DNA from 3 places in the Paenibacillus sp. NPDC058367 genome. Region 1 is predicted to be linked to each of the others. Evidence: riboswitches for the same ligand, from Rfam matches in the RefSeq annotation. Region 1 holds a riboswitch; each other region holds the start of a gene.

Region 1 (3,269 bases):
CATATATCTTATGATGAACAAACCCCCGGGTGTCCTGTCAGCTACGGAGGACAAGCGGGATCGGACGGTTTTGGATCTTTTAAAGCACGAGTATGCACAGTTTGAACCGTTTCCTGTAGGAAGGCTAGATAAGGATACTGTGGGGCTGCTGCTGATCACTAATGATGGGAAGCTTGCCCATGAATTGCTGTCGCCACGTAAGCATGTCCCGAAAACGTACGAGGCAACCATCGAGGGCGATGTAGACGCGGATGATGTCGCGGCTTTTGCAGCAGGGGTGGAGCTGGAAGATGGCTACGTTACTTTACCTGCACACTTAACCATTCTTGGAATAGAGCGCGGCAGCAAAGTGATTTCCCATATTTCACTTATCATCACTGAGGGGAAATTTCATCAGGTGAAGCGTATGTTTCAGGCGGTAGGCAAAAAAGTCACTTTTCTGAAACGTGTATCTATGGGAGAATTGAAGCTGGATGAAAGTCTGCCGCTTGGAGCTTGTCGGGAACTGACGTTAGAGGAACTGGCACTCTTAGGCGCAGATGGGTCAGAAGGATAGTAGAGAAAATGATATATAAATTGATATATATATTGAATTTGGAAACTTGGGATAAGAGAAGGGAGAGACGGAGGGGAATTTTGGAACTGTAAGAGCGATAGCGACCGCCTTTGTTTCCGGATTTCATCCGCTTTTAAACGGTATAAATTAAGAAATCTGGAAACAACAGCGGCTGGAAGTCCAAACATTCACCATAGTTGCCACTGACACTTAACACAAAAAGCCTCAAGTTCAATTATATATAGAAAAAGAAAGACAAGGATGGTGGAGTATGAGATACAAACTGATTGCACTAGATGTGGACGGTACGCTATTAAATGATGATCACCACTTAAGCTCTGAGAATAAGGAAGCTATTGCTGAGGTTACACGTCTTGGCGGTCAAATCGTATTGTGTACGGGACGCAGTCCACAGAACTCGATTCCTTTCATGGAGGAAATGGGGCTGACTGGTTACGTGCTTGGTCACAATGGAGCAGCGACGGTACGAGTGGAAGATCGAGAAGTGCTGCATCAATATGGTATGGATGCACGTGGTCTTGACCCCTATATTGACTATTGCCGTAAGCACAATATTCATTATGATGTGAATACTGCTTTTGATATGTATGTTGATAATGTAGAGAATCTGACTAAAGAAGCTAATTATATGTATGAGCACTTCCGTATTGTGCCAGCGACGCTGCCCGCATGGGAAGATTTCCGTGAACCGGTTGTTAAGTTTACTGTATTTACACAGCCAGAAATCCTTGACGAAGCTGAACGTGAATGGCGTACTTGGGCTCCTGAGTACAATATTTTGCGGAGTGGTGAATTTTTCGTTGATTTGATGCATCCCGAATCTTCTAAGGGAAACGCATTAAGAAATCTCGCTGTGAAGCTGGGAATTCCGCAAGAAGAAGTCCTCTCAATCGGTAATTATTTTAATGATATTTCTATGCTTACCTATGCGGGGATGGGCGTGGCGATGGATAATTCTCCTGTAGAGGTAAAAGCGGCAGCGAATGCTGTTACGGGTTCGAACAATGAGCATGGTGTGCGTGATGCGCTGGTTAAATATTGTTTATCCTAATCTTTTTGATCCTGTAAAATAATTTTAGATGCAAAGCATAAAGCGGACTGGAGTCCTGTTTTATGCTTTTTTTTTTACGTTGACATAAGGATACGAGTAAATCGACAGGTGAATAGAAATGGAAGATAAGTCGTTTACAGGTAATTATAACCATGATAAAATTAGCGGTGGGACATGCGTCCGTAAGCTAATTAAAACTAATTGAATGTCCGCTTTAAAGGTAAAATCATCGAAAGATGATGACACAAAGCCATGGGTCTAAAGCCTTTCTACAGAAGGAAATGATCGCCAGGCCGCCATAGGGATGTCTTATGAAGCATAAAGGATAGCTCTAAGAATATGTAGTCAATTTTGAGCTCTTTTATTATTTCGACCTATACGGCGTTACATTATCGCAAGGGGCCGAAAGGGGAAGTACATGAACAGTTTTTTCAAAACAATAGGCACTAGTTTGGCAGTAGGTGCTTTATTGCTGTCCGGAACGATCAGATGGATGTCTAATCCTGAAGTCGTGTCTGCCGCTACCACAACAGCAGTAACCGCGGATCAAATGATTAGCAAAGTAACGGCAGCCTCTAAAGCAATAAAGAATTTTCACTTAGATGTGATCAAAAAACAGGATATTCAGAGCGGTGGGGTACGTATCAGCAACACTAACACACTGAAGCTGGATATTAATCGACTGCCGAATTTTGCTGCAGCCGGCACCGTTGATAGTAGTCTTTTAGAAACAACGTACAGTCTATATGCCAATGACAAGGAGTTTTACTATCTTGTAGACGGAAGTGAACTGATCGATGAATCTGAAGATGAAGGTTACGACGATGACGGTGAGCCAATCGATCCTGATGCGCAGTATTGGATTGGACTGGAGAAGATGGAGTGGGATTCTTTTTACTCCAAAGGTCAATACGATCCTGTTTCCATGCTTGATTCGGTAAAAAGTTATAAAAAATCTATGAAAGTCAGCACTGCTGGTGCTCAGACAGTCCTGCAATTCACGGTAACCGATCCGACAGCAGCTAAGGGAATAATCAAGCTCTATGACCAGGAGAACCTCTGGGATGGTGAGACAGTTCAACCCAAAAGCGTAACGTGGAAATTATTCGTCAATACTAAGACCTGGCAGACGGAAAAACTGACAGTCGATCTGAGTTATGTGCTGATAAGTGATGGAGAAAAGGATACATACAACACGAAAATCGAAGCTAAGTATTCCAAGAATAACAAAGGTACAACCATTGTAAAGCCCGCCGAACTAGAATAATAAGGTCGTTTTCATATGGAGTAAAAAGCGCTGTTCAGTAGAACAGCGCTTTTTGCTCCATTCATGACAGTAGCCAACAGGAAGTGAGATATGTAAAAAATAAATAAATATAAAATTGACCTACCAATTATTAGGATTTTAGTACATGCTATTTATGTGATTAATAATCTGAATTAATTTAATAGTGTATGAAATATCATGTTGTAACTATTATATTGAAAAGGTATTATAGGTTAGGTGTAAATTTACATTTTTGAGAATTACTATTCTTTTTAATGATTGATAGGGGGAGTGCGAATAATGTTATTATCCACAGAGCTTAGCAAGCTGAACGAAGTGAATTACAGGGAGGACCGATTAGAGGCACTTAATCA
Region 2 (3,269 bases), on a different contig from region 1:
AAGATTTATGTCAGTTCTTACTATAGACCAATCACCTTTAAATCCCATATAATAACACCAATACATAATATTAATAAGGAGGACATTATACCAATGAACTGGATGCATAAACTTCCGTTAAAACAAAGAATTGTTGCCGGATGTTACCTCGTTGCCGCACTATTTGCCATTCCTGTTTTAGTTACTTTTATGATCTTAGGCAACATTATTTTGGGTATTGTTCTAATCGTAGTTCTTGCTGCTCTAACTTTCCCCGTGGCCCGCTTTATCGAGAGAACGCTTACATCTTCTTTTGATGACATCGCGAATGTATCTCATAGTATTTCAAAAGGGGATTTTACTAGTAGAGCCGATGAGAACGGGTCTATGGGGGACGTAAGTCGTTCCTTTAATACTATGATTGACAAGCTCAAGAAGATTTTGACAGAAGCATCACAAATCACTCGTCAAGTTATGGATGCAAGCCGTGGAATCGAAGATAAGAATCAGAATTTGAAAATTGTCATGGCACAGGTAGCCTCTTCGTCTAACGAGCTAGCTCTTGGTGCAAATGAAATATCTACGGATATCGCTGAAATGACAGAATCCATTAAAGATATTGAGAATAAAGTATCCAATTATACGAACTCAACGAAAGAAATGAACAGACGTTCAATACATACATTAGAACTAGTTGAACAAGGACGGCAGTCCGTTGATACTCAAGCTGAAGGCATGCGCAAAAACATCCAGGCTACTCAAAAAGTAGCTGATACTATCGAAGCCCTGTCTCATAATGCTCGCGGAATTACGATGATTACAAAAACCATCACAGAGATCGCTGAGCAGACCAACCTCTTATCGCTGAATGCCTCCATCGAAGCAGCACGCGCCGGGGAGCATGGTCGAGGATTTGCTGTAGTCGCACAGGAGGTTCGTAAACTTGCCGAAGAATCAACGGCTTCAACGAAGGAAGTCTTTGGCTTAGTTCGGAGCATCGAAACTGATATCAAACAAGCGATTGACAATATCGCTATCAACGAAGAAGTCGTACAGGTACAGAATGAGATGATCACTCAATCTGCTCATATCTTTGCTCAAATTGTGCAAAGTGTGCAGTATATTACCGAGCAAATCTCTTCCTTCTCTGCTGAAAGTGATCTGATGTTGGAAAGTGCCTTGAAAATCTCAAGTGCAATAGAGAATATCTCTGCAATCACACAGCAAACCGCTGCCGGCACCGAGGAAGTATCCGCCGCTATGAATGAACAAATTAATGCCCTGCAGTCCGTCGCTGAAGAAACTGAGAAAATGACACAGGCTGTGTTTAATCTACAGAAGACTATCCATATTTTCAAGTTTTAAGTCACTTGCAAATCATATAAACAAGACCAAAAACTCCTCCTAAGTTTTGACTTAGGGGGAGTTTTTTTATATCTATTATTTCATAGGTTGGACAAGACTTTCGTCAAAATTCGAGTTAATTTGCGAAAATATATTGACAAAGGTACTCTAGGAATATATTGTAAAGGAAAATTCTTCTTATAAATTTTAAAATTAATATTGGCAAAATCTTCGAAAGAGGATGACGCAAAACCATGGATCTACAGCCTCATTTTTAATCAGAGGCCATGACTGCCAGGTTGCAGAAAACCAAGACGACTGAACAATTGTTCAGTCTCTATGGCGATTTATGCCACCAACCTGTGCCCTAATTCAGAGCACAGGTTTTCTAATGTTTGATTTTAAAATAACAATCAACTTGTGAGGTGTATTTTTTGAAGACAGTCGCAGATTACATGTCGGAAGCACTACGGAACCTAGGAGTTACCCATTCCTTTGGTATTATTGGGAAATCCATTTGTCCTATTGTTCTTAAAATGGTAGATTACGGTATTGAATTTATTCCTGGGAGACATGAGTCCAGTTCCGGCTTCGAAGCAGCCGGGTATGCGCTTAAAACTGGAAAACTAGGTGTAGCTTTTGGTACTTCAGGTCCTGGTGGAACAAACCTATTAACTGCAGCAGCACATGCTAAGGCTAACAACCTACCTGTCCTATTTATTACTGGCCATCAATCTATTAAAGAGCTTGGAATTCCCCAATGTCAGGACTCTACTTCTTTTCTAGCTGATTTAGCTGATATGTTTAGACCTGCCACCTTATATAGCAAGCTTATTGAACGTGGAGATCACTTTAACACAATCTTTAATCATGCCATATCCATTGCTTTGAGCGGTAATCGTGGTCCAGTTCACCTTTGTATTCCCTTTGATGTACAAACGGAATTGCTAGAGGAATGTAATATTGTAATCCCTGAACGCGAATCACTGGTTAGCCATGCTAATATCGACCGTGTACTTGATGCTATAAATAACTCTAAGAATCCAATAATTATCGCGGGTAAAGGCGTTAACCGCTCAGGAGCACATAGTGAGCTAATTCAATTAGCGGAAACATTTAATATTCCTGTAGTTACATCTCCAGGTGGTAAAGGGGCTATAGCTTGGGATCATCCACTCTATCACGGTCCAATTGGAGTAGGCGGTTGTACCCATGGGGATGACTTGCTGAATCAAAGTGATCTATTTATCGTTCTCGGGTCACGTTTAAGTGATATGACTATTTGTAATCTTAAAAGGGAAAATCATCCTGCAACATTAATTCAGTTTGATAGCGATCCGACTTTTGTCGGAAAAATATTGTTCTCTAAAACGATTCCAGTGACTGGAGATCTACGGGACAATCTAGTTTACTATCTCAATAATATTGACACGAACAACATCACAAAACGCGAAGCACCGACAAATTCCGATTATACCGAAGAGCCTCCGATTTTACCAAACCTTTCACTTGCATCGGTCTTGAGTACGATGAGTGATTTGATTCCTTATAACAGCACAGTCTTTGTTGATGATGGAAGTCACGGTTTCCATGCTGCGAAATGGTACAAGGTTAAGAAACCGGGCAGTTTTGTTTTCGATGCTTACTTTGCTTGTATGGGTAATTCCATCGGAATGGCGATTGGTGCAAAGGTTGCTGCTCCAGAAGAAACGATCTTCTGCATTACAGGAGATGGCTGCTTTATGATGCTAGGCGCAGAGATTAACGCTGCTGTCTGCAAGGATATTCCTGTCATATTCATTGTTGTGAATAATAAACAGCTAGATATGGCTCTAAAAGGTATGGAAAAAACTACAGGACGTATTGACGGAACTATCTACGAAGTCCCTATGGATGCTGTGAAATTCGCAGAATCACTAGGCGCTAAGGGTTACAAATGTGAGACA
Region 3 (3,269 bases), on a different contig from region 1:
TCCTAATGGAATCTCCTCCTCATCAACAAGTACCTCTGTATTGCTCGACGGTGTTGGTGTTGGTACTGGTGCTGGAGTCGACGAAGCTACAGGGCCCAGCGGCACAGGATCATCATTAACAACGATAGTACCAATTACAAATGATGGTGTTGGTGTCGGGAACACCGGAGGCTCCGGCGTCGGTGTTGGCGTCACTTCTGATGAAGGTGTCGGTGTTGGCGTTACTTCCGGCGACGGTGTCGGTGTTGGCGTTACTTCCGGCGTTGGTGTTGGCGTCACGGTCGGCGTTGGTGTTGGTGTTGGCGTCACGGTCGGCGTTGGTGTTGGCGTCACGGTCGGCGTTGGTGTTGGCGTCACGGTCGGCGTTGGTGTTGGTGTCACGGTCGGCGTTGGTGTTGGCGTCACGGTCGGCGTTGGTGTTGGCGTCACGATCGGCGTTGGTGTTGGCGTCACGGTCGGCGTTGGTGTTGGTGTCACGGTCGGCGTTGGTGTTGGTGTCACGGTCGGCGTTGGTGTTGGCGTCACGGTCGGCGTTGGTGTTGGCGTCACGGTCGGCGTTGGTGTTGGTGTCACGATCGGCGTTGGTGTTGGCGTCACGATCGGCGTTGGCTTTGGTGTGTGTGTTGGCTTTGGTGTGTGTGTTGGCTTCGGCGTTTGTGTTGGCTTCGGTGTGTGTGTTGGCTTCGGCGTTGGTGTTGGCTTCGGTGTCGGTGTCACGCACGGCGTAGGCGTCACGGTCGGCGTTGGTGTTACGGTCGGCGTTGGTGTTGGCGTCACGGTCGGCGTCGGTGTTGGTGTCACGGTTGGCGTTGGTGTTGGCGTCACGGTTGGTGTCGGTGTTGGTGTCACGGTCGGCGTCGGTGTTGGCGTCACGGTCGGCGTTGGTGTTGGCGTCACGGTCGGCGTTGGTGTTGGTGTTACGGTTGGTGTCGGTGTTGGTGCCACGGTCGGCGTTGGTGTCGGAGGTGGTTCTTCCCCTCCATATGGATACCAATGCATCTGCACCCCACCAGCAAATCCCTTTGCAATCAGCGTCCCATGCAGTTCACCGGAATTATAAGTTACTTTTGCAAGCGGAGCTAGGATAGTTCCTTCTATTGTTAAACTTCCAATGTCAACAGTGCTAGCTTCATAAAAATTAAATAATACCTTGTTAGGGCTACCTCCCCAGATTTGAAAGCTTGGAATGTTAACTGAACTTCCGCTAACGTTAATGATAACTGTGGCGCTATTTGCAATATTAAACTGTAAGCCATTAGCACCAGCGAAATCGGCAGCACTAAGATTAAGAACGTTAAATGGTTCCGGAGCATCAATCGTTATTTTCCCATATTCCTTTTTGAAAGTTCCTATTGTAGCAAGCGAAGAGAATTCATTAGAACGTCCAATAAGAAATTGCTCTTCAGCATCAAAATCAATAGGAGTCCCTTTTCTCGCTGGTTCTTTAAGATCTACACCGTTGCTGGAAAAAACACCACCATAAACGGATGCTCCATGAACAGTCCCATTAGTAAAACTGATGTCATTACCAGCGATAAGAACATCTCCACCTGGATTATCCTTGGATACGCCGTAATTCTGCAAAGTAATATTACCTTTGGCCGCAAGGCGCCCATGAACCTGATCATTAGATTGTTTGAAATCCCCAAAAATAAAAGTATTAAAATTCCCTGCAATACCTAACACAGGTGTAGGAGTATAGGGAAGCACCTCCCCAGCCGCATTTACCAAATGACCTCCAGAAAGACCACTACCTACCGTCAATATCCCCGCTAATACTAGTGCAAGCAGCGGTTTCATTCTTCTTTTCAAAAAGCACACCTCCTAAATCTATGATTTATATTTAATCAGAATAATTACCAGAAACTCTAAAGGACCTAACAACAAAAAAGACCGCCAAAAAAGAAGTGGAATTCCCTTCTCATGGCAGTCGGACGGTCATAGCGCATTTAAGACACTTTAGACTCCTGGACTTTGCGTCCCACCCTTTCAGGCGGTTTGCTATTATCATGATAATATATGTATTGACTTGCGGATTAGAACTAGCATTTTAAGCATCCTATTAAATAATCGTCTATGACTTTTAATACTTTTGAACTAATAATAGTTTAGCGCTCCATTCCTACAATTGTCAATCAATTCCTTTTGATATTCATACGCGTAAGCAAGCACAAAAAAAGCGCCTAAAGGCGCTTCACACAAAGGTTTTCCTTCAATTTTAAAGTAACTTTATCCAACCTAATATCGATATCCATAATGGAATACTTAGAATCAAACCAAATACCATTCCACGGTGGAGACTTCCTTCCTCTTTCATCCTAATTCTCCCTTTATATAAGTCTGAAGCATTATTTTTTATTATTACAATTTTAATATATTTTATTCTTTCTAATTTAGTTGTGAATTCAATCACATTGGACTATCTGTTTAGAAATACCATTGATTATTTTTGGAATATCGGGGTAGAATACGAATATACGTTCCCATTAGAGGTGATGAGATTCATGAATAGAGCTGAAAGCAGGGACAACATGCTGGTCAAATCTTATTTATTGCTTCCGATGATTTTATCAGCTTTCGAACGGGACTCCGCCATTCTATCTGCACATTTACGAACACCTACCCCCTATCTGGAGGTTCTTGAAACAGCCGCAGCAGTTGCTACAACAGATCTAAGAGATGTTCGTTCAGAGATGAGAAAACGGGGAATCAAGGTTTATGAGCAGAACAGACTTAACACGGGGATAGAAGCCAAATTTATATGTCGTGGATACCATGAACGAATGCTGTTGTTAAACGACATCGTCGCTGCCCAAGCTGCCATTCATATGCGCAGATATCTCGGTCTGGATATTTCATCTTTTAAGAGCTATGAAGAGCAGTATCAGATTAAGTGAAGTAGCGAAGAAGCTGCCCCCCTCCCTCATTTAATTAGCGAACAAAAAAATAGGCCTTACCATGGGAGTTGGCAAGACCTGAGAGATTTATACCACAAAACACTGGGGGGTGTTTGGTGTCTTCAATATATACCTTGAACCTGAAAATAAGATGATGCTCACATGAAAATTACATTAAAAACTTCAATTCGTCGCTTAGGCTATCCGCTTGGCACTTTTGATTTCCAACCAAAGAGGCCCGCTTCGCCGACAGAGAAAATCGACCGATTGATAGTTAGCCACGAGTGCTTTGAACAAATTGTTTCAAAATGATATAGTGAATTCGTTCTCACAGGATGACTTGATAGCAGGTTGTAAAACATAATAAAGTCG

Evidence for each region. A riboswitch is a leader RNA that binds a small molecule or an ion and turns the genes downstream of it on or off. The one in region 1 is predicted to bind cyclic di-GMP.
Region 2: linked by a shared signal. The riboswitch ahead of ACFWMP_RS17740 (thiamine pyrophosphate-binding protein) and the one ahead of ACFWMP_RS04260 (DUF6612 family protein) in region 1 are both predicted to bind cyclic di-GMP.
Region 3: linked by a shared signal. The riboswitch ahead of ACFWMP_RS25020 (choice-of-anchor A family protein) and the one ahead of ACFWMP_RS04260 (DUF6612 family protein) in region 1 are both predicted to bind cyclic di-GMP.

The regions. Positions count from the first base shown of each region.
Region 1 is NZ_JBHXIZ010000001.1:922,543-925,811, reverse strand. Features, by position in the region: gene ACFWMP_RS04270 (pseudouridine synthase) at 1-556, shown strand, start outside; gene ACFWMP_RS04265 (Cof-type HAD-IIB family hydrolase) at 828-1,628, shown strand; cyclic di-GMP riboswitch class I at 1,838-1,929, shown strand; gene ACFWMP_RS04260 (DUF6612 family protein) at 2,047-2,895, shown strand; gene ACFWMP_RS04255 (serine hydrolase domain-containing protein) at 3,196-3,269, shown strand, end outside.
Region 2 is NZ_JBHXIZ010000003.1:194,330-197,598, forward strand. Features, by position in the region: gene ACFWMP_RS17735 (methyl-accepting chemotaxis protein) at 94-1,344, shown strand; cyclic di-GMP riboswitch class I at 1,535-1,630, shown strand; gene ACFWMP_RS17740 (thiamine pyrophosphate-binding protein) at 1,749-3,269, shown strand, end outside.
Region 3 is NZ_JBHXIZ010000005.1:385,823-389,091, reverse strand. Features, by position in the region: gene ACFWMP_RS25020 (choice-of-anchor A family protein) at 1-1,812, opposite strand, end outside; cyclic di-GMP riboswitch class I at 1,923-2,013, opposite strand; gene ACFWMP_RS25015 (YhjD family protein) at 2,505-2,897, shown strand.